3 regions of the Pseudoalteromonas sp. QJM3NY_22 genome follow, and region 1 is predicted to be linked to each of the others. Evidence: predicted binding sites of a transcription regulator. Region 1 holds the regulator's gene; each other region holds the start of a gene.
What was found. Region 1 encodes sigma-54, which starts transcription at its own class of promoters, with help from an activator protein. Its sites were predicted from a motif close to GTTGGCACGNNNNTNGNNT; they were not measured.
Positions count from the first base shown of each region.

Region 2: flgJ (flagellar assembly peptidoglycan hydrolase FlgJ) is a predicted target of sigma-54. The motif match lies at 3,220-3,238, and genes of this name have one in related genera.
Region 3: AC0VZ4_RS00090 (EF-hand domain-containing protein) is a predicted target of sigma-54. The motif match lies at 4,359-4,377, and genes of this name have one in related genera.

Region 1 is NZ_CM149655.1:3,581,061-3,588,553, forward strand. Features, by position in the region: gene lptA (lipopolysaccharide transport periplasmic protein LptA) at 1-47, shown strand, start outside; gene lptB (LPS export ABC transporter ATP-binding protein) at 44-769, shown strand; gene AC0VZ4_RS16510 (RNA polymerase factor sigma-54) at 839-2,338, shown strand; gene hpf (ribosome hibernation promoting factor) at 2,365-2,652, shown strand; gene ptsN (PTS IIA-like nitrogen regulatory protein PtsN) at 2,657-3,109, shown strand; gene rapZ (RNase adapter RapZ) at 3,129-3,974, shown strand; gene AC0VZ4_RS16530 (HPr family phosphocarrier protein) at 4,018-4,290, shown strand; gene mgtE (magnesium transporter) at 4,392-5,750, shown strand; gene AC0VZ4_RS16540 (protein disulfide oxidoreductase) at 5,951-6,358, shown strand; gene AC0VZ4_RS16545 (YgiQ family radical SAM protein) at 6,543-7,493, opposite strand, start outside.
Region 2 is NZ_CM149655.1:3,293,963-3,301,455, reverse strand. Features, by position in the region: gene AC0VZ4_RS15160 (flagellar basal body rod protein FlgF) at 1-525, shown strand, start outside; gene flgG (flagellar basal-body rod protein FlgG) at 547-1,335, shown strand; gene flgH (flagellar basal body L-ring protein FlgH) at 1,352-2,035, shown strand; gene AC0VZ4_RS15145 (flagellar basal body P-ring protein FlgI) at 2,048-3,142, shown strand; gene flgJ (flagellar assembly peptidoglycan hydrolase FlgJ) at 3,275-4,264, shown strand; gene flgK (flagellar hook-associated protein FlgK) at 4,266-6,263, shown strand; gene flgL (flagellar hook-associated protein FlgL) at 6,266-7,493, shown strand, end outside.
Region 3 is NZ_CM149655.1:18,117-25,609, forward strand. Features, by position in the region: gene pepQ (Xaa-Pro dipeptidase) at 1-1,046, shown strand, start outside; gene AC0VZ4_RS00075 (YigZ family protein) at 1,135-1,749, shown strand; gene AC0VZ4_RS00080 (TrkH family potassium uptake protein) at 1,846-3,297, shown strand; gene AC0VZ4_RS00085 (flagellar brake domain-containing protein) at 3,341-3,994, shown strand; gene AC0VZ4_RS00090 (EF-hand domain-containing protein) at 4,459-4,671, shown strand; gene AC0VZ4_RS00095 (EF-hand domain-containing protein) at 4,809-5,021, shown strand; gene AC0VZ4_RS00100 (EF-hand domain-containing protein) at 5,122-5,337, shown strand; gene trkA (Trk system potassium transporter TrkA) at 5,414-6,790, opposite strand; gene rsmB (16S rRNA (cytosine(967)-C(5))-methyltransferase RsmB) at 6,867-7,493, opposite strand, start outside.

The sequences.
Region 1 (7,493 bases):
TACCTATTGAGACTAAAAAAGAAAAAAACGATAAAGGTCAGCCATGAGTACATTAAAAGCAGAACTATTAGCTAAAAGTTATAAAGGCCGTGAAGTTGTAAAAAATGTAGGTCTGGAAGTAAAGGCTGGCAGCATAGTCGGGTTACTTGGCCCTAATGGTGCAGGTAAAACCACAACGTTTTATATGATTGTAGGCCTTGTACCTAGTGATAAAGGCAAGATTTCTATCGACGATAACGATATTACTCTTTTACCTATGCATAGTCGTGCTAGATTAGGCATTGGTTACTTACCCCAAGAATCATCAATTTTTAGAAAGCTTACTGTTTATCAAAACTTAATGGCTATTTTAGAAACACGTAAAGAGCTAAATAAGCAAGCAAGAGAAGACACACTTAACAATTTATTAGATGAATTTAGTATTCAGCACATTCGTGATAGCCAAGGTATGGCATTATCAGGAGGCGAGCGTCGCCGAGTTGAAATAGCGCGAGCACTAGCCGCTGCTCCTAAATTTATATTGCTTGATGAGCCTTTTGCTGGTGTTGACCCTATTTCAGTGTTAGATATAAAGAAAATAATAGAACACCTTAAAAATCGTGGTATTGGTGTGTTAATTACCGACCATAATGTAAGAGAAACTCTTGATGTTTGCGAAAAAGCCTACATAGTTTCTCATGGTGAGTTAATTGCATCAGGCACTCCAGAACACGTATTAAACGATAAAACAGTACGTGATGTTTATTTAGGCGAGCAATTTAGGCTGTAACATTTACGCCATGTCTTTAAGCATCTGCTAGTATTAATTATAACAACATAAAAGGATTGTTAGAGATACATGAGGCAATCATTACAGCTGCGCATGGGCCAGCAACTTACAATGACTCCACAGCTGCAACAAGCAATTCGCCTGTTGCAACTCAGTACATTGGATCTCCAGCAAGAAATACAAGAAGCACTCGACAGCAACCCCCTATTAGAGGTTGAAGAGCAAGATTACGCCGAAGATTCTGCTGGTAAAAACGAGCAAAAAGCAGATAACGACGATGTAACTGTTAGCGCAAATGCTGATGATGTTCCGAGCGAATATGAGCAAGACAGTGGTGAAGCACTTGCTAAAGATACGCTAAGTGATGAAATGGCTATGGATGTTAGTTGGGATGAATATATGAGCGCAGCCCCAGCATCATCATCAGGACCAATGCCTGAAGATGAATCTATATACCAAGGCTCCTCGACTGAAACGCTCCACGAATACCTAATGTGGCAACTACAACTGACTCCCTTTAGTCCTACCGATGAAGCGATTGCGATTGCGATTGTTGAAGCCGTCGATGATTCGGGTATTTTAACGCTAAGCTGCGAAGAAATTTTAGAAAGTTTTAATCAAGAGAACGAAGAAGACAACGAAGTTGAACTTGACGAAATAGAAGCTGTTTTAAAACGAATTCAATTGTTTGACCCTGTTGGTATTGCAGCACGTAGTTTACAAGAATGCTTATGTATTCAGCTGAACCAATACGATAAAGAAACACCCTATATTAATGAAACAAAAATGATTTTAACCGAGCACATTGATCTATTAGCTGCTCGCGACTATCGTACATTAATGAAAAAAACAAAGCTCAAAGAAGAAGAGCTTAAAGAAATAATGACTTTAATACATACTCTTAGCCCAAAACCGGCGGATACTATAGTTAGAGAAGAATCTGAGTATGTAATTCCTGATGTATCGGTGAAAAAAATAAAAGGTCGCTGGGTTGTTGAACTAAACCCAGATAGCATGCCTAAAATCAGAGTCAACAGCCAATATGCAGCAATGTCACGCACCGTTAAATCAAGTGGTGATAGCCAGTTTATTCGCTCGCATCTACAAGAAGCTAAATGGTTTATTAAAAGTTTAGAAAGTAGAAACGATACACTATTAAAAGTAACTAATTGTATTGTTAAGCAACAACAAGGTTTTTTTGAGCATGGCCCAGAAGCCATGAAACCAATGGTTTTAAATGATGTAGCAGAAATGGTCGAAATGCACGAATCAACTATTTCACGCGTAACAACTCAAAAATATATGCATACACCTCGCGGTATTTTTGAGCTTAAATATTTTTTCTCAAGCCATGTAAGTACTGAAAATGGAGGCGAATGCTCATCAACAGCAATACGCGCTCTCATTAAAAAATTAATCGCAGCAGAAAACTCAGCAAAACCATTGAGTGATAGTAAAATTGCAGATATATTAGCTGAGCAAGGAATAAAAGTAGCGAGACGTACAATCGCAAAGTATCGCGAATCTCTAGCTATTCCACCGTCAAATCAGCGAAAAAGTTTGATTTAAGACGCTAAACAAAGAGGGTAATGCTTATGCAACTAAACTTAACTGGTCGTCACGTAGAAGTAACTGATTCATTAAGAGATTATGTAAATACCAAATTTGCGAAGCTAGAAAGACACTCAGATCATATTAATAATGTTCATGTCATTCTTGATATAGAAAAATTAAACCAAAAAGCTGAGGCAACGATTCATGTAAGTGGAGCTGAGTTATTTGCCTCTACTGAACATCAAGATATGTACGCCGCCATTGACTCGCTGATTGACAAGCTCGATCGCCAAGTTATTAAACACAAAGAGAAGCTTGCTCGACACTAATATTATGAAATTAAGTTCACTTATATGCCAGGACTGCAGCAGAGCTGCGGTCCTTTTTAATAGTAAAAAAAGAATTTTAGAGTTCATCAGTCAACTTGCTCATGACAAGCTCCCATATCTTTCTCAACAAGATATTCTCAGCGCCTTAATGAATAGAGAAAAACTGGGAAGCACTGGTATAGGAAGAGGCATTGCAATCCCTCATGGGCGAATGAGCGGCGCAGAAGAGCCCTTAGCACTCGTATTAGTAAGCGAAACACCTATTAATTTTGATGCTATAGATAATCGCCCTGTTGATATATTTGTTGCTCTCATCGTACCTGATGGCGATAACCAGCAGCACTTAAAGACGCTCGCAACGATAGCTGATAAACTAAATAATAAAGATTTTTGTAAACAGTTACGCAGCGCAAAATCAGATACTGAGCTGTATCAAGTTATTGTAGAACAATCGTAATTAACATAATGGGTGATAAATGGAATTAATTATCATAAGTGGCCGTTCCGGTTCTGGAAAATCGGTTGCTTTACGCGTAGTTGAAGATTTAGGTTATTATTGCGTAGATAATATTCCAATTAATCTGCTACCTTCTTTAGTGAGAAGTGTATCTGATAACTACGACAAAATTGCAGTTAGTATTGATGTCCGTAATTTACCAAAAGAGCAAGATGAATTTAACGATATCCTTGAATACTTACCTGGCTTTGCTAAACCGACTCTGTTTTATCTAGACAGTGAGGATCAAACATTAATTAAACGTTTTTCTGAGACTCGCCGTCTACACCCGTTATCAGTTGACTCATTACCTCTTGATTTAGCAATAAAAAAAGAAAAAGAACTACTCGATGTTCTCACTACTCGCGCTGACTATATGATCGACACGAGTGATTTAAGTGTTCATCAACTTGCTGAATCAATTCGTGAAAAAATTCTGGGTAAAAAAGATAAACAACTCATTGTTACTTTTGAGTCATTTGGCTTTAAACACGGCATTCCTAAGGAAGCTGATTATGTCTTTGATGCACGCTTTTTACCGAACCCACATTGGGAGCCAGAATTAAAACCTTTAAATGGCTTAGACCAACCCGTAAAGGATTACTTAGCCAGCCACAGCATTGTCCAAAAGTTCACTTGGCAAATTCAAACTTTTGTACAAACATGGTTGCCACATTTAGAGCGAAATAACCGTAGCTACTTAACTATTGCTATAGGTTGTACTGGTGGGCAACATCGCTCAGTATATTTAGCACAAACGATTGGTGAAAGTTTTTCGATGACACATCCAAATGTAAAAATCCGCCATAGAGAACAAGAAAAATAACTCATTCAAAATAATCATCTGTTCAGCTTAGGTAGAGTAACTTATGCGTTTAGAAGACACTTTTTTAATAAAAAATAAATTAGGACTTCATGCAAGAGCCGCTACAGTATTAGCGCAACTTGCTATTAAATTTGATGCCTCAATCATGATATATCAAGATGATAAAGAAGCGCCTGGGGACAGTGTATTGGCTTTAATGCTACTGGAAAGCAGTCAAGGAAAAGAGGTGAAAGTAGTGTGTGAGGGCCCTGATGCCGAACAAGCTTTACATGCCGTTGGTCAATTGATAGCACAACGCTTTAATGAAGAAGAATAGCACTTAGCTAAAAACCGAAACTAAGATAAACTAAATGTGGTTAATTACCCCATTAATAAACCTCCCTATCCATAGTTATATAAAAATCAATAAGGACGCCAATGCCTGAAGCTTTTGAACAAGACTATCCACTACAACAATTAAAACAAGTGACAAAGTCGCTTAACAGTGGTCAATTTGTTCAAGTTAGGCGGATGTTAGCAAAAACAGCTCCTTGTGATACCGCATTATTATTAGAGTCATCGCCGCATAAAATTCGCCGACTACTTTGGCAATTGGTTGACCCTGATGTACAAGGTGATGTTCTTGAAGAGCTTTCCGAAGATGTTCGTTTAGGCATTATTGCCCAAATGGAACCTGAGCACATTGCAGCCGCAACTGAAGACATGGGCCACGATGACTTAGGTGAAGTACTCCGTAGTTTACCAGACACCGTTTATAAAGACGTTGTCAGCGCGATGGATATTCAAGACCGTGAACGTGCAACACAAGCACTTTCATATCAAGAGCGTTCAGCTGGCGCGCTAATGAACACAGATACGGTAACCATTCGCCCTGATGTAACGCTCGATGTTGTACTTAGATATATTAGGCTACGTGGGGAGCTACCAGAAGGTACAGATGATCTATATGTTGTTGATAAACACAACTGTTTTATAGGCGCTCTATCACTGAGTACGTTATTAACGAACCCACCTGAAAAAATTGTTCGTGATTTAATGGATGAAGATTGTGAATCAATCCCAATTTCAATGGATGAAAGTGAAGTCGCGCAACTATTTGAGCGCCATAATTGGATATCAGCACCTGTTGTGGATGATAACGATCAATTACTTGGTCGTGTCACTATCGATGATATTGTTGACGTAATTCGAGAAGATGCAGAGCATAGTTTACTAGGCTTAGCCGGTCTAGATGATGAAGAAGATACCTTTGCGCCAGTACTCAAAAGCTCTAAAAAGCGCTCAGTTTGGTTAGGTGTCAATTTACTAACCGCACTTGCAGCGGCCTTTGTTGCTAGCTTTTTTGAAGGAACACTAGATGTTTTACCTATTTTGGCGGTACTAAACGGTATTGTCCCTTCTATGGGTGGCGTTGCAGGAAGTCAATCGTTAACGCTTGTTATACGCGGTATTGCGGTAGGCCATATAAACCAAACAAACCAACGCTTTTTAATGATGAAAGAACTTGCCATTGGTGCGTTAAACGGTATTTTGTGGTCATTATTAATTGCAGGTGTTATTGCCCTATGGCAATGGGACTTTATGCTTGGTGGTGTACTTGCCTTCGCTATGTTTATGAACTTAGTCGTGGCTGGTGTGGCTGGCGCAAGTATTCCAATAATACTTAAAAGAATGAATATAGACCCCGCACTTGCAGGGAGTGTGGTGCTAACCACAGTGACAGATATTGTTGGTATATTCGCCTTTTTAGGAACTGCTACCTGGTTGCTGGTATAAATTAGAATTTTTTGCAAATAACTAAAGTAAAAAATACTTAGGGTAAAGCAGCAATTATGACAACGAATATCAAGAATAAAAAAGTGACACCCAAAAAAACGCTAAAACAAAAAAGCGTATCCATATTAAAAAGTGTATTGGTATATGGCTCTATATTTTTCGTCATTTATACCGCCGTCAATTGGTGGCGGCAACCTGTCATGCCAGCAAATCCTCAATTACAATTAACAGATTATAAAGGGCAAAACATTGATCTAGCAGCAATGAGCCAAGATAAACCAACCCTTGTGTATTTTTGGGGAACTTGGTGCTCTATTTGTAGTATTACCTCCCCTGCCATAAACGAACTCGCAAACGAGAATGATTATCCTGTCGTGAGCATCGCAATAAAATCAGGTTCTGATCAAGAACTACATAACTATCTAAATGATCATGGCTACAGTTTTACGACCGTCAACGATCAACACAGTGAGATATTTACCGATTGGCAAGGGCAAGTCACGCCATCTTATATAATCTTAAAAGATAATAAAATGACGCAAGGGCTAACAGGTATTCAGCCGTTATGGTCACTTAAATTACGTTTGTGGTTATCATCAACGTTATAAGGAAGAACTGACTGCAAATATATAGGCACTAAATACGCGCAGCTCAAAGAGGGGGCTCTAAAAGCTCACTCTTTATCATCTACAATAATATTGATAATAAAGAGCAAGGTTAACTCAACTTACGTATTACGAAGGCTGAAAAGCGCGTACCGCAATTAAACTTATCGATTAGCAAATAAAATTACTAACGTGTACTTTGACGATTACCGCCCACTTTTGGCTTAGTGTTTGCCTTTTTAAATTGGCTAAAACCAGTATGTCGCGTTAGTGCCGGACGCCCGCCTTTTTTACCGCCTTTACCTATTTTTTCATCACGCCCTTCTTCAGGCACTAAACAGTTCGGTCCTTTACCAATTAAATTAGCTTTACCCATTTTACGTAGTGCTTCACGTATCATCGGCCAACCTGCTGCATCATGGTAGCGTAAAATAGCTTTATGTAATCTACGTTGGCGAGCGCCTTTAGGTACTGGAACAACTTCTGAGTTGTTTTTTATATTACGTAAAGAGTTCATCTCTGTATGGTAAATAGTCGTCGCATTAGCCATAGGTGATGGGTAAAAATTTTGTACCTGATCAAGCTTAAAGTCGTTTGATTTAAGCCATAAAGCCATGTTTACCATGTCTTCATCTTTTGTACCTGGGTGAGCAGATATAAAGTACGGAATTAAATACTGCTTTTTACCTGCTTCTTTAGAGTACTTATCAAATAGTTCTTTAAATTGATCGTACGCTCCCATGCCTGGTTTCATCATTTTTGATAATGGACCGTCCTCAGTATGCTCTGGCGCTATTTTTAAGTAGCCACCCACATGATGAGTTACTAACTCTTTAACGTAACGAGGGTCGCGTACAGCTAGGTCATAACGTACACCTGAAGCAATCAATACCTTTTTAATACCCTTAACTTCACGTGCTTTTTTATACAAATCTATTGTTGGCGTATGATCTGTATCCATGTGTTTACAAATATCTGGATACACACATGATAAGCGTCTACAGGTACTCTCTGCCTTTTTGCTCGTACAGCGCAGTTTATACATATTTGCCGTTGGGCCACCTAAATCAGAAATAACACCAGTAAAGCCGGGAACTTTATCTCTAATTTGTTCAATTTCTTCAATAATAGATTCTTG
Region 2 (7,493 bases), 290 kb from region 1:
ACAGGCAGAGATTTAGATATCACAATGAGCGATAACGCATGGCTGAGTGTGCAAGATGCATCAGGTAATGAAGCTTACACTAAAGTAGGTACGCTCAATATTACGGCAGAAGGTATGCTGGTAACAAGTCATGGCCGCCAAGTTATTGGCGAAGGTGGTCCAATTATACTGCCTGTACCGATTGAAAAAATTGGATTTAGCCAAGATGGTGCTATTCAGGTTCGTCCGCAAGGCGCACCAGCGAATTTTTTAGAAGAAGTTGATCGTTTAAAAGTAGTTGAAGCAAATAACTCACAACTTGAAAAAGGCAATGATGGCTTATTTAGACCCAAACCAAATCAAGTTGTTGATACTTCCGCTAATGTAAAAGTATTGAGTGGAACCTTAGAAATGTCGAATGTGAACCCAGTTCATGAAATGGTCGATATGATAAGCCATCAGCGCCAATTTGAATTGCAAGTAAAACTAATGAAAACAGCTGAAGATATTGATAAAACTCAAGATCAGCTGATGCGAATAGTTTAACTTTAAAATGAGGACACTATTATGAATCCTGCATTGTGGATCAGTAAGACAGGGCTTGATGCTCAGCAAAGAGATATAGCCGTTATTTCTAATAATTTAGCAAATGCCAGTACGGTAGGTTATAAAAAAAGCCGTGCTATTTTTGAAGATTTACTTTATCAAAATATTAATCAACCTGGTGGCCGTTCATCCCAAGATACTGAAATGCCGTCTGGTTTAATGTTAGGTGCAGGTACAAAAGTTGTGGCGAATCAAAAAAACTTTTCGCAAGGCAATATGCTAACGACTGAAAACTCACTTGACTGGATGATCGATGGTCCTGGTTTTTTTGAAGTTTTACAACCTGATGGAAATATTGCTTACTCACGTAATGGTCAGTTTACTACTGATGGTGACGGACGAGTCGTAACATCAGGTTCAGGTTACGTTGTTCAACCACAGATGAACGTACCTGATGATGCGAGTTCAATTACCATATCACAAGATGGTGAAGTATCTGTGAAAATAAAAGGACAGGCTGAGAATGTGGTTATTGGTCAGTTAACGATTAGTGATTTTATTAATCCATCAGGCCTTGAGCCGATTGGGCAAAACCTTTACACCGAAACTGCAGTAAGTGGTGCACCAGTACAAGGTAATCCTGGTATAGAAGGGCTTGGTAGTATTGTTCAAGGGTCACTTGAAACATCAAATGTGAACGTGACAGAAGAATTAGTAAATCTTATCGAAACTCAGCGAGTTTATGAAATGAATTCAAAAGTAATTTCAGCCGTCAACGAAATGATGAGTTATATCAATCAGCAACTATAAGGTTTAGGGGCAGAATATGCGTAATATTATGTTATTTGCGGCAGGCACTCTATTTTTAAGTGGGTGTGTATCAACACAAAATAGTGAAATAGTGCAAGACGATCCTTACTATGCGCCAATGTACCCAGAACCAAATATAGAACCTGTTGTAGTAACTGGCTCTTTATTTAACACGAATGTGTCGAACGATTTATACGCGGATAGAAAAGCTCTGCGGACTGGCGATATTATTACGGTTAAATTGCAAGAATCTACCCAAGCTACAAAAGCGGCAAAAACAGAAACAGATAAGCAATCTGACACGAGCCTTGACCCTGTAATTGGTTTTGGAGGACTTCCGGTTAATATCGGTGGCGACAGTATTCAATTTGGAATTGGCAGTGATTCATCATTTTCTGGTGACTCTAAATCAAATCAATCAAATAGTTTGTTCGGTAATATATCGGTTAACGTGATGCGTGTTTTACCAAACGGTAACTTAGTTATTCGAGGTGAAAAATGGCTAACTCTTAATACCGGCGAAGAGTTTATTCGTTTAGAAGGGTTGGTGCGCCCGCAAGATGTTGGCTCAGATAATACGGTTGAGTCAAATCGAATAGCCAATGCACGGATTCAATATTCAGGTAAAGGGCAAACCCAAGAGGCACAAAGTGCTGGTTGGTTGACGCGTTTTTTTAGTAGCTCGCTCTTTCCTTTTTAGAGGACATTCAATATGAATGTATTTAAGTTTTTTTGTTTAATTGTTTTGCTGGGATGCCAATTTTCGGCACATGCAGAGCGTATTAAAGATATCTCTATGGTTGAAGGTGTGCGTTCTAACCAATTAGTGGGTTACGGGTTAGTTGTTGGCTTACCTGGGACTGGCGAGCAAAGTAAGTTTACTCAACAGAGTTTCAAGGGCATGTTAAGTAATTTTGGTATTACACTGCCTGCTAATTTAAGCCCTAAAATTAAAAATGTGGCTGCTGTTGCTGTGCATGCAGAGTTACCTGCGTTCAGAAAACCAGGACAAACAATTGATATTACCGTGTCGTCTATTGGCAGCGCCGGTAGTTTGCGCGGTGGTACTTTAATTCAAACATTTTTAAAAGGTGTTGATGGGAATGTATACGCTATAGCACAAGGTAGCCTTATTGTTGGCGGCTTAGGAGCTGAGGGTTTGGATGGCAGCAAGGTTGTTATAAATACACCCACCGTCGGTCGAATTCCCAATGGTGCTACTGTTGAACGTGCCGTTAAAAGTCCATTTATACAAAGCGACTATATTACTTTTAATTTAAATCGCCCAGATTTTACAACAGCGAAACGTTTAGAAAGTACGATAAACGACTTAGTTGGTCCCAATAGCGCACAAGCTATTGATGCTGCATCTATCCGTGTTATTGCCCCAAGAGATGCATCACAACGTGTATCGTATTTATCAACACTTGAAAACTTAGAGTTTACCCCTGCGGATAACGCAGCAAAAATTATTGTTAACTCTCGTACGGGTACGATTGTAATTGGAAAAAATGTAAAACTACAGCCTGCCGCGATTACTCATGGTGGTTTAACTGTGACGATTACAGAACAACAAAATGTATCTCAGCCCAATGCATTAAGTGAAGGTGAAACCGCCGTTACTAATCAAAGTATCATTGATGTGAATCAGGATGATTCACATGCATTTGTATTTAATCCAGGTGTTAGCTTGGACGATTTGGTCAGAGCAATCAATGAAGTTGGTGCTGCACCAGGTGACTTGATGGCAATTCTTGAAGCGCTAAAAGAGGCTGGTGCAATAAACGGTCAACTAGTTGTTATTTAGTATTTAAACACGCCCTAGTAACATTTTTACTAGGGTAAAATCATCCCCTCGCAATATATTTAATTTAAAGTTAGTCAACTGGCTCAATTTTTGCATTTTAATTGCATTACTCATTATTGTGTCAAAAAGCTGATGGAAACAAATCATCTCGATAAGCAAAACTTTTTTGATTTAGGCAACTTAGATTCACTCCGTAAAGAAGCCTTAACCAGTGGTGATTCATCGACTGATGCATCAAAGGCTGCGCTAAAAAAAGCCGCTGCACAATTTGAAGCAATTTTTACCCAAATGTTACTTAAAAGTATGCGCAAGGCAAACGAAGCATTTGAGGACAAAGAAAGTCCATTTAATTCCAGTGGTGTTAAGTTCTTTGAAGAAATGCACGATCAACAATTATCGACAGAACTTTCATCAAATGGTTCTTTAGGCCTTGCAGACTTAATCGTTCAACAGTTATCCCCTGATGGTAAAAACTTTATGCCCAGATCTGTTTTAAGAACAACAGCGGACTTTTTAAGTGATAAGCGAGTAGGCTCAGAACTTCCTCACGAAAACAATAATAAATCAGTAGAGCCTGTAAATATGAACATGGATATCACAGAATCAAAGATAGAGACTCCGGTATTTGAATCGTCTGAAGAGTTTGTTAGCTCTGTGTGGGAACACGCTAAAACGGCAGCAAAGAAAATTGGTTTGAACCCGGTTGTAATGGTAGCGCAAGCGGCACTTGAAACCGGTTGGGGTAAACATATTATTAATAAAAGTGATGGTAACAGTTCAAATAACTTATTTAATATTAAATCAGATAAAAGCTGGGAAGGTGAAAAAGCAAGCAAAGTTACACTCGAATTTGAGCAAGGTACAGCGGTCAAAAAGAAAGCAAGCTTTAGGGCGTACGACTCAATAAAAGAAAGTGTAAATGACTTTGTTGATTTTTTGACACAAAATCCACGCTACCAAAAAGCATTACAAAATACAGCAAAGCCAAGCGACTTTTTAGATTCGTTACAAAAAGCGGGTTATGCAACCGATCCAAATTACGCTAGCAAAATAAAACAAGTACTCAATAGTGCAGAATTAAAAGATATTGCAGCAAACGCTATTCGCCAAGGAGTTAAGTAACATGTCATTATTTGATATAGCTAGATCTGGAATAAGGGCGAGCTCAGAGCTACTGCAAACCACTAGTAAAAATATATCTAATGTAAATACCAATGGTTATGTTCGTGAACGGACAGAGCATACAACTATGATTGATAATCAGGTTGGCCGAGGCGAAACATACCGAATGGTTAATCAGTATGCTCAGGAGCAATTGAACCGAGATACTTCGAATAAGTCATTTTTTGACCAGTTTGTTTCTGAGGCAAATAGGGTTGATACCTTATTTTCAGAAGAATCAAATAGCCTATCTACAGGCATAAATTCGTTATTTAATAATGTTCAAGGAGCGCTTAACCAGCCTTCTTCAATGGTTTCGCGTTCGCTAGTCATGACTGGTGCTGAAAGTTTAATCAGCCAAATGGATAGACTCTCAGGAATTGTACTTGATCAAAAAAATACAGTAAACGAGCAGCTTGATATTTTTACCGAGGAAGCAAATGGACTGATTCAAAAAATTAGTGCATTAAATAAAGACATAGCAGCCGTACATGGGACTAATAGTGCTACAGATGCGAGTTCTACTTATAACGAACGTGATAAAGCAATACGCGATTTATCGGAGCTAATTGATGTAGAAACACTCGATGGCCCAAATGGAGAAAAGCTTATTTTTATGGGGACAGGTGAAGCTGTCGTTATGCAAAACGGTTCATTTAATTTATTTTCAATGAAAGGTGATCCTGATCATAACTTCAAAAGTTTGAAGCTTGATGTCGATGGCGGCAAGGCTGTTCCTCTCGAAGTTGATACAAGTAAATTAAAAGGAAAAATTGGCGGCTTACTTGCATTTAGAGACGATATTTTAGTACCAGCACAAAATCAAATTGGTCAAATGGGATTGGCTATTGCAGATTCTTTTAATGAGCAAAATAAGCTTGGTATGGATGCTAATGGTGAGTTAGGCGGCAATATATTTAATATACCTTCAGTCGGCGGTTATGCTTATGCAGCCAATACTGGTGGTTCAACCATAACAGCAACGCTCGAACCAGGTAAAGGGAGCGAATTGCCTGCAAGCGATTTTATAGTCACGTATACAAGCGCCACAACGGTAGAAATTCAGCCCGTAGATAATAAAGGTGAGCCACTAGGTATCCCCTCAACAGCAAATGTAGTAGCGGGAGTCGTTGATTCATCTACCATTACAAGTGGTGAATCGTTTGGGCTACAAATTAACGTGTCAGGTGCTGCCAATGCAGGTGATCAGTTTCAAATCAAGCTTAATTCAGAAGCCGCTGCAAACATGTCTTTGGCAACCTCTCGTGGTGAGGACTTAGCGCTGGCATCACCAATTAGAACTGCTAATGATATCAATAATGTGGGAACTGCGACAATTTCAGTGGGGGATGTGAGCGATGTAACCACTGGTAGTTTTTCTTCTTCACCTGCAGGATTAACGAATGGCCCTATTTCCATTGTTAAAACAGCTAATGCGAATGAATACACCGTCTCGGATGGTGTAAATACTAGTACATTTACTGTTACACCACCGGCAAAAAATATATTGCAGCAAGCAGGTAATGGATTTGAGCAATATGGTTTTGATTTTGATATTGAAGGGACACCAGAAACCGGCGATATCTTTACAGTGGAGTTTAATGAAGGAGGTTTTGATGATAACCGTAACGGTCATAAACTTGCTGAACTTCAAAGTGGTAACATAGTGCGTCAAAATGTTGTTGCAGGCACCAATGCTGATAACCACAAAACGTTTAACCAAGCATATGCAGGCTTGGTGAGTGATATTGGTGTTGTAACGAGCCAAGCACAAACAAATGGTGAAGCATACGATGCTCTTGCTGAGCAATCTGAAATTTGGTACGAATCGCTTTCAGGCGTTAATTTAGATGAAGAGGCTGCTAATTTAATACAATTTCAACAGTCTTATTCGGCATCGGCACAAGTTCTATCGACTGCTAGAGCTATCTTTGACGCTTTACTTAATGCAACGAGGTAATCATGCGTTTATCAAATAATTTAATGTATCAAAGCAGTATTAATAAAATACTGGATGGGCAACAAGGTGTCGCAAATGCACAAGAACGAGTTAATACATTGCAAAAATATTTAACAACGTCAGAAGCGCCAGCAGATGTTTCACAGGGAATGTTATATTCAAATAAAATACAAACCAATGAGCAATATACAAAAAATATTAATCAGCTTAGTGGTCGCCTCGAAATAGAAGAAAGCGTTTTACAAGGTATTAATACCAGTATTCAAGAAGCGGAATCCCTAGCATTGCAAGCGGGTAATGGCGCTTATACTGAAGACAATTTGAAGTCGATTGCATCCGAGCTAAGCGGTATTCAGCAAACGCTTGCTAATTTAATGAATACCCGCTCCGAAGATGGGAAATTTATATTTTCAGGTTATCAAGATAGCACTCAACCTTATCAGTTTGATTCAACGCTAGGTGAATACACTTATAATGGCGATCAAGGTACCCATCAAATAACGATAGCGGAAGGTGTATCAATTAAATCAAGTGATAACGGTTTTGATACATTTGAAAAAACAGCAGCGCGTTTAGATGTAGTCTCAAACACGACTGCAATTCCTACAACAGTCCCTACTAATAACATCACCGCAGGTACTGTATATGTTGATGGTCAAACTGAGTTTGATCGATTTCATCAATCTAATTACAACGCAGATCCAGCAGCGTCAGCAACAGCAAATACTTATAATGTAGTGATTACAGCTGGCGCAACGCCAACAGATCCTGATCAATACGAAATTCAACGTGATGGCGTGTCTCTTTCTCCTCAAGTGATAGGTGATATTACCGATGAACCAATAGATTTTGCAGGAATGAAAATTGAATTTGAAGGTACAGCACCTGGTCAGCTTGACTTTAGCCTAAAAAAACCAGAAAAAGAAAACGTACTTAATACGTTGCAAGCACTCATTACAGGTTTGAATGATGGCACACTTGAAGGCGATGATTTTCAACAAGTATTAGCCGAGGGTGTTGTTCAGCTACAAAATGCCAGTAAGCAAGTGGTTTTCACGCAGGCAAGTTTAGGCGGAAGAATGGTTGCGCTTGAACTCGTAACCGACACTAACTTAGCGCTTGATATTCAAAATAAAAGTAATAGATCTAGTTTAATTGAGGTGGATCAAACTGCTGCTGTTAGCGAGCTCACTAAACAAGAAACCGCACTGCAAGTATCTCAAGCAACCT
Region 3 (7,493 bases), 850 kb from region 1:
CAGACGAGCCTCGCGACTTTTGGGCCGAGTACTTTGATATAGAGCTACTACTTCAGCCTGATCAAGTAGAAAAGTTATTACCATACGATAAAGCTAAATATGCTTACATGGGTGAATACATTGAAGTAGCGCAAGCCCTTGGTTTTAGTATTATGAACCCTGAGCCTGTACTTAACTATTTTCATTACCACCGCGCTTATAAAACGCAGTACGAACTTGAATGTTTACGCAACGCTAACCGCATTGCAGTAGATGGGCATAAAGCTGCACGCGATACATTTTTTAATGGTGGTAGCGAGTTCGACATTCAGCAAGCGTATTTAATGGCGACACGCCAAAGCGAAAATGAAATGCCGTACGGCAACATTGTTGCGCTTAACGAAAACTGCGCTATTTTGCATTACACGCACTTTGATCCAAAAGCGCCACACACTCATAACTCATTTTTAATTGATGCCGGTGCAAACTTTAATGGTTATGCCGCTGATATTACTCGTACGTATGATTTCAAAAAGCAAGGTGAGTTTGCTGAGCTTGTACAAGCGATGACAGTTCAACAAATCGAGTTAGGTAAAGGTTTAAAGCCGGGTATGCTTTATGGTGATTTACACGTTGAATGCCATAACCGTATCGCACAAATACTCAGTGACTTTAAAATTGTTAACCTACCCGCGACAGAAATTGTTGAGCGTAAAATCACCTCTACTTTCTTCCCGCATGGACTAGGGCATCACCTAGGTTTACAAGTGCATGATATGGGCGGTTTTATGAGTGACGAAAAGGGCACACATCAACCATCGCCTGAAGGGCATCCGTTCTTGCGTTGTACTCGCCTGATCGAAAAAAACCAAGTGTTTACTATTGAGCCTGGTTTATACTTTATTGATTCACTGCTTGGTGATTTAGCGCAAACCGATAATAAGCAGTTTATTAACTGGGAAAAGGTAGAGTCATTTAAACCATTTGGCGGCATTCGTATTGAAGATAACATTATTGTTCACGAAGATAGCTTAGAAAATATGACACGAGATTTAGCGCTCGATTAATTCTAGTTAACACCAATTAGTTTATACACGTTAAAATACGTACATTATTTAAAGGGGCCTTTTGGCCCCCTTTTTACAAGTTTAAAATATGTCTGAATATAAATACCCTGCTGCTGACGTTTTTCATCAAGAAGAAATTAAAAAAAGTACGTTTATAGTCCACATTGCACACACCCCCGATTTAAATTCAGCTAAAGCATTTATTAAAAGCATTGAAGAAAAGTATAGCGATGCGCGTCATAACTGTTGGGCACATGTGGCAGGCAACCCCGGTGGCAGCCATGTTTATGGTTTTTCGGACGATGGTGAACCAAATGGCACTGCAGGAAAGCCTATGTTAAATGTGCTGGTGGGTTCAGGCCTTGGCGAAATCACAGCTGTCGTCACACGTTACTTTGGCGGCATAAAATTAGGCACTGGCGGACTAGTACGTGCTTATGGTGGCTCACTAAACAATGCGTTAGTGAAGTTGCAAACAGTGCTTAAAGTTCCCAGTGTTGAAATTACAGGGAGTAGCGAGTACAGCATGCAAGGCGCGATTGAGCAGTTATTAAAAACAAAGTATCAAGTGCTTAATATTGATAAGCAATTTACTGCTAATATTGAATGGGTGATTACAATAGATAGCCGCGAAGCGCAGCAAGCAATCAAAGATATTTTTGATTTAAGTCACGGCGCAGTTGAGTTAACGATTAAAGAGTAATAACCTACACAAATTGCATGTAATGCATATTCACTCTATTTAATTTGGTTGATACTACTCAACCTGAATTTACTAATAATAAAAGCGATAAGCTAAATGCAATTTCGTACCATCATAAAAATTCTTGGCCAACTCGTTGCGCTGTTTAGTATTACCATGGTGCCCCCAGCACTGGTGTCTTTAATATATAAAGACGGTGGTGGTGTTCCTTTTGTTTTAGCATTTATCTTTAGTGTTGTTATTGGCATGATGGCTTATTACCCAAACCGTCATGAAAATGGTGACTTAAAAGCACGTGAAGGCTTTTTAATTGTTGTTTTGTTTTGGTTGGTACTTGGGGCATTTGCATCGTTACCGCTTATATTTTTACAAGAACCGAATTTATCGCTCGCTGATGCGGTATTTGAAGCATTTTCTGGCTTAACAACCACAGGCGCTACAGTGCTTACCGGTATTGAGTATTTACCCAAATCGGTGTTGTTTTATCGCCAGCAACTCCAGTGGTTTGGCGGTATGGGCATAATCGTACTCGCCGTCGCTATACTGCCTATGTTAGGCGTGGGTGGTATGCAGTTGTACCGCGCTGAAATTCCAGGCCCGGTAAAAGATTCAAAAATGACTCCACGGATTGCTGATACAGCTAAGCATCTTTGGTACATTTATGTGTCGCTTACGTTGACGTGTATGCTCGCTTATTGGGCGGCAGGAATGAGCTGGTTTGATGCTATCTGCCATGCATTTTCTACAGTGGCGATAGGCGGCTTTTCTACTTATGACGCATCGATAGGTCACTTTGATAGCCCTGTCATTAACTTTATTTGTGTATTCTTTTTAATTATTGCTGCAATTAATTTTTCGCTACATTATGCCGCTGTATCGAGCCGAAACGTAAGAGTTTATTTACGTGACCCTGAATTTAAAGTTTTCCTATGCATTCAGCTTGCACTTGTAGTTATTTGTTTTACGGTGCTTTCGTCAAATGAAATATATGCTAATGGCGACGAAACCCTCGATCAGGCTTTATTCCAAGCAGTATCAATGAGTACAACGGCAGGCTTTGCTACTGATAACTTTTCAACATGGCCTTTGTTTTTACCTATTTTACTTATATTTTCGAGCTTTATTGGTGGCTGTGCAGGCTCTACCGGTGGTGGTATGAAGGTAGTTCGCGTATTTTTACTTTATTTGCAGGGCGTGCGTGAGCTTAATCGTTTGGTGCATCCTCGTGCTATATATTCAATTAAGTTGGGTCGAAAGGCGTTGCCAGATAAAGTGGTAGAAGCTGTGTGGGGCTTTTTCTCAGCTTATGCGCTGGTGTTTATTATTATTATGCTAGCGCTTATGGGCACGGGTATGGATAACATAACGGCGTTTTCTGCAACAGCGGCTTGTTTAAATAATTTAGGTCCAGGTTTGGGTGATGTGGCATCGCATTATGGCGCGATAACTGATGGCGCTAAATGGTTACTTACTATTGCGATGGTGTTTGGCCGGTTAGAAATATTTACTTTACTTGTGTTATTTACGCCAACGTTTTGGCGTGGATAAAGCTAACTGTTTTATTTAAAAAATACATTACAAGGGAGAGAATATGCCAATAAGCAATCTTAATAATATAATTATTGGCAGCTTGGTCAACCTAGAAATTTTAACGCCTACCAGTAGTAAACGTATCAAGACTGAGATGGTGGGATTACTTGATGATAAATATATCATTTTAAATTATCCAAGCTCAAAACGCTTACCTGCGGCAAGTGATTATTTACGTGACGGTATAACCGTTGTCGTGAGGGCTTTAATAGAAGGCAGCGGTGGGAAAGTAATTGCGTTTCGTCAGAAAATTATGTCTATTTCTTCTCATCCGGCTCGGCTTATTTTTATAAACTTTCCTGAACAGGTTCAGTTATTTAGTTTGCGTTCGCAAACGCGTATCCCTACTTTATTACCTGCAAAGCTAAAACTAAGTGACGACAGAGTACTCGAAGGTGTTATTAAAGATATCTCATTAACGGGAGTTATGTTTGATGTTAGAAGTAATAAAGAGCTTGAAAGTATAAAAGATATGCAATGTACTATTATGTTAGATAGCAGTGCGCAAAATTTTGAAGGCGAAGTGTGTAGCGTTAAAGAGCATGATGCTGGGACCAGATGTGGTATTAAACTATTAGCCAGTGAAGATGAAATGAATACCTTTATGAAAGAGCACTTTATTGATCCCTCCATGCTCGAATTCGAAATCGGTTAAAAGAGATTTCGCTATTTTGCAACAAAATAGCGATTGCCTGCTTTATAGATGAAAATTATTTGGTTATTATTTTTAATAATGAAATAAATAATATAAAACAGTAACTTAAAATAATAAAAGATTACCATAATCTAATTTCATGTAATAAACCCAACCAAAATAAAGCTAAATTTTTGCTTTAAACCTCATTTAAAATATCTAAATTCATAATTTGTGTTTTTTAATCTAAATTAACCTATTGTTTTTATTGTCTATTTTGTTTTTTCATGTCGCTGTGTTGCTAAAAAGCAACAGGAAAGCACTTGAAATTTATCCATATTACGATTTTTATTCTTAACAACATGAAAAATAATAACTTTTAAAAGTTGGCACCTAAGTTGTAATAGTCATGGTGTACTGAACTTAAGCGTGATTTAAAGTGAGACACCTTAATCGCACACACATAAATTTGAAGGATACATATTATGAAACGCATTAATAAAACACTAGCACTTATTGCATTAGCATCTTCTTCAGCCGCTTTTGCTGCAACAGACTTTGATACACTTGATGTAGACGGCAGTGGCACAATTAGCCAAGCAGAAGCATCAGTAGATGCAAAGTTAATGAGCATGTTCTCAGAACTTGATACTGACCAAAATGGTGAGTTATCAAAAGAAGAATTTTCAGAAGCTTAATTAACAAGTATTTATCCTGAGTTGCCAAAGACAACCTAAGTAGGCAAGGAGCTTACGAAAGAGGGTAGCAAGGAAGTGAAAAATTACGTTTAAGTTAAACGAGCAATTTTTTTGATAGAACATTGAAGGATTAAACTATGAAACATTTAAATAAAGCACTGGCACTTATAGCTATAGCGTCTTCTTCAGTTGTATTTGCAGCATCAGACTTTAATAGCCTTGATATAGATGGTAGCGGCACAATTAGCCCAAGTGAAGCGGCAGTCGACACCGATTTAATGGCTGAATTTATTGAGCTAGATACCGACGGTAGCGGTGAGCTTTCTAAAGAAGAGTTCGCTAATTACTAGTTAACCAGAGTTCAGGTTAATTAATCTTTTTCAGATTAAACATTTTTCACAGTCAGGGATCTTTGAAAAGGACTTCCTCTTTATTATTTAGGAAATTATTATGAAAACATTAAACACAACACTGGCCGTCATCATTTTAGCATCGTCGTCAGCTGCGTATGCCGCCGTTGGTTTTGCCTCTTTTGATATCGATAGTGACGGGGTTATCACCAAGCAAGAAGCGCAAGTTAACGCGCAGTTAGTGAAATTATTTGATGACTTAGACACTGACGGGAATGGTGAGCTTTCTAAAGAAGAGTTTGCAAAAGTACAGTAACTCTAAAATGATAATTAACACGCGATTATCAACGATTAAAGCCGCCTTCGCCAGCGGCTTTTTATACGTCATAAGACTACAAAAATATAGCACTTACCTGAAATAGTTTTTCTACCACATTAATGTGTTTTTTATCGATTAAAAACATAATAACGTGATCGCCTGACATAATAATGGTGTCGTCATGAGCAATGAGTACGTCGTCATTTCGTACAATTGCCCCAATCGTTGTACCTGCAGGAAGTTTTATATCTGCAATAGCACGGCCAACCACCTTTGATGTATTCTCATCACCATGGGCTACCGCTTCAATCGCCTCTGCTGCACCTTTGCGTAATGAGTAGACGTTAACAATGTCGCCACGACGTACATGTGTTAGTAATGCCGAAATGGTGGCTTGTTGAGGAGATATGGCAATGTCTATTTCTCCCCCTTGTACTAAATCAACGTAAGCACCACGCTGAATAAGTACCATTGTTTTTTGTGCGCCCATACGTTTTGCAAGCATGGCTGACATAATATTTGCTTCATCGTCATTGGTTACGGCAATAAATACATCAACTTGATCAATATGCTCTTCTGAGAGTAATTCTTGATCTGATGCGTCACCACAAAATACAACTGTGTTATCTAGCATTTCTGAGAGTTGCTCAGCACGCTCTTTGCTACGCTCAATTAATTTAACTGTGTGGTTTTTTTCAAGTGAGCGGGCAAGGCCCGCGCCAATGTTACCGCCACCCGCAATCATAATTTTTTTGTAAGAACGTTCAAGTTTTTGTAGTTCGTTCATTACTGCGCGTATATGTTTTGTAGCGGCAATAAAAAATACTTCGTCATCGGCTTCAATGACCGTTGTACCTAGTGGTTTGATTGCTTTACCTTGGCGGTAAATTGCGGCAACACGGGTTTCTACATTAGGGATGTGTTCTTTAAGTGCAGACAATGCATAACCGACGAGTAAACCGCCATAATAGGCTTTCACTGCAACTAACGAGAGCATGCCATCGGCAAACTGCAATACCTGTAATGCGCCAGGGTAGTCGATTAAGCGACGAATGTACTTGGTCACGAGTGCTTCTGGGGCAATGTAATGATCGATTGGCAAGTCGTCGTTCTGAAAAAGTTTCTCGCGGTATTTTAAATATTGCTCTGAGCGAATACGGGCAATTTTAGTGGGCGTTTTAAAAATACTGTACGCCACTTGGCATGCAACCATGTTTACTTCATCTGAACTGGTTACTGCAATAACCATATCGGCGTCTTCAGCTCCAGCTTGACGTAATACATCAGGATGCGCACTGTGTCCTACTACACCTTGTAAGTCGTACTTATCTTGAAGTTCACGTAATCGGTTACCATCTATATCAACGACTGTAATTTCATTCTGTTCGCCTACTAAATTCTCAGCGAGTGTTGCGCCTACTTGGCCAGCACCGAGTATGATTATTTTCATTATTTACCCGTGTTATAAGTAGCAATTAAGAGCCATTTTTAAATTATAAAAATGGCTAATTTACAGTTCATTAATTTTAGATTTTTTTAACTAGCTTAGCGTAATAAAATCCATCGCTTTCGCCTGGTAGTAGCTGTAACCCTGGCATTGTAACGGTGTCTTTGTCATGCAGAGGAATGTGCTCTGCATCGTCATTATTAGCTAAAAACTTAGCTACTTGTTGCTGATTTTCTTGTGGAAGAACCGAACATGTAGCGTATACCAATGTACCACCTGGTTTTAAAAGTGGCCAAATGCTATCAAGAATATCGTTTTGTAACTTAGATAAGTCTTCGATATCTGATGCGCGACGTAACCATTTTATATCAGGGTGACGGCGAATTACGCCAGTGGCTGAACAAGGCACATCAAGCAAAATACGATCAAATAATTTTTCGTCCCACCAAGTATGTGGTTGTGAGGCATCGCCACATTGTAGGTCTGCACCTAAGCCAATACGCGTTAAGTTTTGCTTAACGCGTTCAAGGCGAGTTGAGTCGCTATCAAGTGCAAGTACGTCTGCGTCAGCAAGTTCTAATATGTGACAGGTTTTCCCGCCAGGTGCTGCACAGGCATCTAAAATAGTGTCATCTGCTTTAGGTTCTAAAAAGCGTGCTGCAAGTTGTGCTGCGGCATCTTGTACTGAACATGCACCAGTATCAAA